One region of the Megasphaera hexanoica genome, then DNA from elsewhere that is predicted to be linked to it. Evidence: riboswitches for the same ligand, from Rfam matches in the RefSeq annotation. Region 1 holds a riboswitch; the other holds the start of a gene.
What was found. Region 1 has a riboswitch for S-adenosylmethionine ahead of ACGTIC_RS07510 (methionine ABC transporter ATP-binding protein). Riboswitches for the same ligand answer to the same signal wherever they lie in the genome.
Positions count from the first base shown of each region.

Region 2: another riboswitch for S-adenosylmethionine. It lies ahead of metK (methionine adenosyltransferase); the one in region 1 lies ahead of ACGTIC_RS07510 (methionine ABC transporter ATP-binding protein).

Region 1 is NZ_CP171361.1:1,520,947-1,524,252, reverse strand. It holds partial or broken gene ACGTIC_RS07525 (UPF0236 family transposase-like protein) at 1-176, opposite strand, end outside; gene ACGTIC_RS07520 (hypothetical protein) at 189-392, opposite strand; gene hpf (ribosome hibernation-promoting factor, HPF/YfiA family) at 660-1,184, opposite strand; SAM riboswitch class I at 1,399-1,500, shown strand; gene ACGTIC_RS07510 (methionine ABC transporter ATP-binding protein) at 1,586-2,629, shown strand; gene ACGTIC_RS07505 (methionine ABC transporter permease) at 2,610-3,263, shown strand; gene ACGTIC_RS07500 (MetQ/NlpA family ABC transporter substrate-binding protein) at 3,280-3,306, shown strand, end outside.
Region 2 is NZ_CP171361.1:1,694,100-1,697,405, reverse strand. It holds gene ACGTIC_RS08350 (GatB/YqeY domain-containing protein) at 12-464, opposite strand; gene rpsU (30S ribosomal protein S21) at 490-669, opposite strand; gene metK (methionine adenosyltransferase) at 821-2,011, opposite strand; SAM riboswitch class I at 2,093-2,195, opposite strand; gene ACGTIC_RS08335 (EamA family transporter) at 2,294-3,306, opposite strand, start outside.

The DNA of each region.
Region 1 (3,306 bases):
TCAGCGGAACGAGTGACTAAACGAGCCTGGCACAGCGGCTCAAAATGAGTCGATTTATCCAATCCCAGCCACTCATCTAACAAATAATGATATGATGAATCTGCCTTACATTGATAATACGTCCGGGCAAAGGTGACATCGCCCCACAGTGTGGTCAGCGTCTGTACGCGATGGTCTTTAACCTGATACTAATGGTTTGGTCTAATCGCTGCATAGATAGCCGCATCGGCTTGATCCAGGAGTGTTGTCATGATGGCTACTCCGATTTGATTGACCAATTGATCCAGATTTTGGCTTAACTGAGCTAATGATAGTTCCTGGGCCAAGATTTTCCGAAGAGATGCATTAAAAAAATCTACACAAACATTGGAAATTTGTTGTATACTAAACATGAGAAGGACTCCTTTCGTATGTGTTGGATCTACACTTTATTATACAATAAGGAGTTCCTTCTCTTTTTGTATTTTCTTTAATGTATTAAAGTTTTCCCACAATTATTTTACACTATCTGACATGAAAAAATCTTATGCAAAGATAAGGTAACATCCTGATATTAGGACACATTGCGATATCTCTGTAAATACGGGATTGAAAGGCAAAAAAAAACAAGGGCTGTGGTACCCTTTTTCTGCGATACCACAACCCCTGTATGATTCAGCTTAGTATTCCGGTTCAATCAGGCCATATTTACCATGTTTCCGTTTGTATACGACGTTGATGGCTTCCGTTTCCGAATTGAGGAAAACGAAGAAATCGTGGCCAACGAGATTCATCTGCAGGATAGCTTCTTCTACGTCCATAGGACGGGCTGCAAATTTCTTGACCCGGGCAATTTCAAAGTTTTCTTCCGGTGCAGCCGGTCCTTCGACGAGTCCTTCATGGAAGGAGCCGCCTTTCATACGGCGTGCCAGCTTCGTTTTATATTTGTGGATCTGGCGTACCATTTTGTCGTAAACCAGATCGATGGCGGCGTACATATCGTCATTGGCTTCGACGCCACGAAGAACGACACCATCTACTTTCAAGGTGATTTCAGCAATTTTACGATCTTTTTCGACGGAAAGAAGAGCCTGGACATTGACTTCATTTTCAAAGTACTTCGTTACTTTCTTTTCATGTTTCAGTACATAGTCCTTTAATGCCGGTGTAATTTCTAAATTCTTGCCTCTTACGATTGTTGCCATACAAATCCCTTCCTTTCGTGAGAAACTTCGTTCCGGACCATCCATGCTTAAAATCCGGATATCCTGCTCCTCATATATTAAGTATTCGATATAAAAAGGTAAATTCCTGCTTGACGATGAAATATTTTTTTCGAACGGCATTCAATTTTTTACACAAATAACATTGACAAGGATTCCTATTAGTGTTAGTATACAACTCAGCAATTACATAACCTATTCATCCAGAGCAGCCGAGGGAATGGCCCTATGACGCTGCGGCAACCCCCCATAGCGGGAAGGTGCCAAGTCCAACGGATTTCCATCCGGCAGATGAAATGATTGTATACGTACCGTCAGCATCTGTTGACGGCTTTTTTTATGCTATCAGCACCTCCAGGTGTATCCATTAAGGAGTTGATCTTGTGATTACCTTTGAAAACATTACCAAGACCTACGGCGGCAAAACGCACGTCCAGGCCCTGAAAGGCATCTCACTGACTATCCATGACGGCGAAATTTTCGGCATCATCGGGAAAAGTGGTGCCGGCAAATCGACGCTCGTCCGCTGCATCAATATGTTGGAAAAACCGACGACGGGCAAAGTCATCATCGACGATAAGGAACTGACGGCCATGTCCGACAGCCAGCTGCGGGCCGAACGCAAAAACATCGGCATGATTTTCCAGCATTTCAATCTGCTGTCGTCCCGTACCGTTTTTGACAATATCGCTTTTCCGCTGGAACTGGCTGGCGCTTCCAAAGAAGTCATCCGCAGCAAGGTCGATTCCCTGCTCGAACTGGTCGGCCTGACGGACCGGCAGTTCAATTATCCGTCCCAGCTTTCGGGTGGCCAGAAACAGCGTGTCGGCATCGCCCGCGCCCTGGCCAGCGATCCGAAAATCCTGTTGTGCGATGAAGCGACATCGGCACTGGATCCACAGACGACCAAATCCATCCTGGAACTGTTGAAAGACATCAACAAACGCCTGGGCATCACCATCGTCATCATTACCCACGAAATGGCCGTCATCAAGGAAATCTGCGACCGCGTGGCTGTCATCGAAGGCGGGGTCATCAAAGAACAGGGCCGGGTCATCGACGTCTTTACCAATCCCCAGTCGGAAACGATGAAGGAATTTGTCAAATCGGTCATCAATATGGAACTGCCCGAAGGCATCAAAAAACTGGGCGTCACCAATCAGCCATCGCCGGACCGGGATATGCTCGTCCGCTTCCGTTTCAAGGGAGCCGCTACCAACGAACCGCTGGTAGTCAATGTCGCCCGCAAGTTCAATCTCGATGTCAGTGTCCTTTACGGCAACATCGATTATATTCAGGATGTGCCGTTCGGCTATCTGATTGTCGTCATCATGGGCGATATGAAAGCCCAGACCGAAGCGTATTCGTATATTAAGACGCAACCTATTGAAAGCGAGGTTTTAGGATATGTCCCCAGAACTCATTAAATTAATGATACAGGGTATTGAAGAAACACTGTTCATGGTGTCCATCTCTACTCTCATTGCTGCTATCATCGGTATTCCTCTCGGCATTACCCTGGTTACGACCAGCAAAGGCCACATTCTGGAAAACAGGGTAATCAATCAGATTCTCGGAACTATCGTCAATATCATCCGTTCCATCCCGTTCATCATCCTCATGGTCGCCATCATCCCGCTGACCCGCCTCATTGCCGGTACGTCTATCGGCACGACGGCAGCCTGTGTACCACTGACTATCGTCGCTATTCCCTTCCTCAGCCGGCTCGTAGAAACGAGCATCCGCGATGTCGACTTCGGTCTCGTCGAAGCGGCAGAATCCATGGGTGCTTCTCCGCTGCAGATTATCCGCAAAGTCCTGCTTCCGGAAGCACTGCCTACAATCATCAATAACATTACCGTCCTCATCGTCAACCTCATCGGGGCTTCGGCCATGGCCGGTGCCATCGGTGGCGGCGGTCTTGGGGATATCGCCATCCGCTACGGCTACCAGCGTTTCCAGGCCGATGTTATGCTGGCTACGATCATCATCCTCGTCATCGGCGTCAATCTGATTCAGGCTTGCGGCGACTTTGCTTCCCGCAAGAAGAATAAAAAATAAAAGGAGTGTCTGTATCATGAAATCATTCATCAAAAAGGCCGTA
Region 2 (3,306 bases), 170 kb from region 1:
TGATAAATTCACTACTTGTTTTGTAAGATTTTTTTGACGGTCTGGGAAACGACCTTCCCGTCGGCTTTGCCCTTGACTTTCGGCATGACGAGCTTCATGACATCGCCCATCTTAAGAGACGACGCATCCTGCCCGGCAATGGTGTCACGGACGATTTGCGCAACTTCATCTTCCGTCAGCTGTTTTGGCATATACTTTTCCAGAACGGCCATTTCAGCCTTTGTCTGGTCTGCCAGGTCAGTACGGCCGGCTTTTTCAAATTCAGCCAGCGATTCTTTGCGCTGTTTCATTTCTTTGGCAATGACTGCTGCCACACCGGCATCATCCAGTTCGCATTTACCATTGATTTCCGTATTTCTAATGGAATTACGGACCATGCGTATGACGGAAAGAGCTGTCTTACCAGCTTCTTTCGCTTTCATTGCCGTTTTCATATCTTGAAGCAGTTCTTCTTTCAGAGACATGATATCACCCTTCTACTCTTTGCGATTATGCTCTATACTTCCGTTTCCGTGCTGCTTCAGATTTTTTCTTTCTCCGTACGCTCGGTTTTTCATAGTGTTCGCGTTTCCGGACTTCGGAAAGAACACCTGCTTTTTGGCAAGAACGTTTGAAACGGCGCAGTGCGCTGTCCAAGGATTCATTTTTACCAACTTTGATTTCTGCCATTCTATATCCCTCCCTCCAAATGTATGTTAGGGAGTGCTTTACTGCACACATTGAAATTATACTCAAAAAGAGCATATTTGTCAATCCGTAAAGTACTGTAGAAAGTGAAGTCATACACTTTCGTCAGGCAGACATCAAGGACAATTGCCTATTATAATCCGGCTTCTTTACGGAGAATATCGGCCTTATCGGTCTTTTCCCAGGGAAGATCCAGATCGTTGCGGCCAAAGTGACCATAAGCAGCGGTCTGTTTGTAGATAGGACGCTGCAGGTCGAGCATTTCGATGATGCCGGCCGGGCGGAGATCAAAGTGTTTATTGATCAGGCTGACGATGACATCGTTATCGACCTTGCCTGTACCGAACGTTTCAACGTGGATAGAAACAGGGCGGGCAACGCCTATGGCATAAGCCAGCTGGATTTCGACCTTATCAGCCAGTCCCGCGGCAACAATATTCTTGGCTACATAACGGGCTGCATAAGCGGCCGAACGGTCGACTTTTGTGGGGTCCTTGCCGGAGAAGCATCCGCCGCCATGACGGGCCATGCCGCCGTACGTATCGACGATGATTTTCCGTCCCGTGAGTCCCGAATCACCCTGAGGGCCGCCGATGACGAACCGTCCCGTCGGATTAATATACAGTTTCGTCTTGTCATCGAACAGGCCTTCAGGAAGTTCCGGCTTGATGACGTATTCGAGGAGATCTTTTTCAATCTGGTCACGTGTTACTTCCGGGCTGTGTTGTGCCGAAATGACAATGGTATCGATGCGGACCGGCTTGCCGTCATCGTATTCGACCGTGACCTGTGTCTTTCCATCGGGACGGAGATAAGACAGCGTGCCATCCTTACGGACCTTCGCCAGGCGGCGTGCCAGACGGTGTGCCAGGGAAATCGGCAGTGGCATGTAATCGTCCGTTTCATTAGTAGCGTAGCCGAACATCATACCCTGGTCACCGGCACCAATCATATCAAATTTATCCTTCTGCCCTTCTTTTGCTTCCATAGCTTCATCGACGCCCATAGCAATATCTGAAGACTGTTCGTCAAGGGATACGAGGATGCCGCATGTATCGCAGTCAAAGCCGTATTTAGCCCGCGTGTAACCGATTTCACGGATTGTTTCGCGGACGATATGTGGAATATCGACATAACAGGTAGTGGAAATTTCACCTACGACATGGACCATGCCAGTCGTTACCAGCGTTTCGCAGGCAACGCGGGCATTTTTGTCTTTTGCCAGGATGGCATCAAGGATGCTGTCGGAAATCTGGTCAGCCATCTTATCAGGATGACCTTCAGTAACGGATTCAGAAGTAAAGAATTCGCGGTTTTTAGCCATTTGTATATCCTCCTTAACTTTTTTAGTTCCATTTGATACGTATGTAAAAAAAAGCCCTCTCTGACAAGAGGGGGCTACGTATACCCATCTGCCAGTATATACACTGTTGGATTTAGCACCTTTCAATAGATGAAGGTTGCTGCGGCATCACAGGGCCAGTCCCTCCGCCGTCTCTTGATGGAACTATATTTTATTTGACGTAAGATAGTATACCCGATATAGCAGGATAATGCAAGTCTTTTTCAAAAGAAATTTTCCCTGCCCGGTAACACCTATACCGTATCAGTCTTCGGGCACAGCTGTTGTTTTTTCATCCCGGGCATTGTCCTTTGTAACAGGATTGAGTTCGTCCTTCGAAATGGTAAGACGATGCTGGGCTGCTGCCAGGATGAGGTCTGCTGTCTTTACGACACCGTAATCGCTGGATTTCAGGCTCATATCGTAATTGGCCCCATATCCCCAGTAGGAATCAGTACAATACATGCAGTGGTCGCGCCGTTCCTTGTTGACGCGGTTGCGGATTTTCATGGCCGTATCGGCATCGACGTGTTCGCGCAGCATGATGCGCTGCACAGCCCAGTCCGGATCAGAAGAAATAAATACATTAAATGTATTGGGACGCTTGCGCAGGATATAGTTTGCCAGCCGCCCGACGATAACGCAGGATTTACCGTTGGTTAGTTCCCGGATGACATCGGATTCATCATTAAACATCTCCTGCCGCTTCGATTCATACCCTGTCGAATAATGGACGTAATCATCGTAGACTTTAGCCAGGAGCGGACCGAGATGATTGTCTTTTTCCCTGCGCCAGGCTTCGAATGTCTGGGGATGTTCTTTCCGTGTCATATTGAGAATAGCCGTGTCATAGTAGGGCACGCCCAGCTTGCGGGCTACGAGTTTGCCTATATTGCGGCCGCCACTGCCGAATTCCCGGGAAATAGTGATGACCAGCGGGCATTCTGCATCTTCCCGTATCCACGCCGGATGATTCTTACGCCCTTCGATTTCACCGACCGCATGATGGCGGAACAGGAGATGTTCGATAGGCCCTGCCATGGTACAGCCCAGAAGGATGAGAACCAGACCGATGACAGCGTTCATTGTAATCGGTTCCGACAGAATAATCGCCGACAGGATCAACGCGATGACTGGTTTAATGAAGAAGGCAAAAGATGCATTAGAAGGGCCAGTCAGTTCAATTGCTTTCATGAAGCACAGGTACCCGAAACCGGTAACGACGAGGGAGCAATAAATGAGCGGCCAGATAGTACTGGAATTGATGCCGCCCAGGA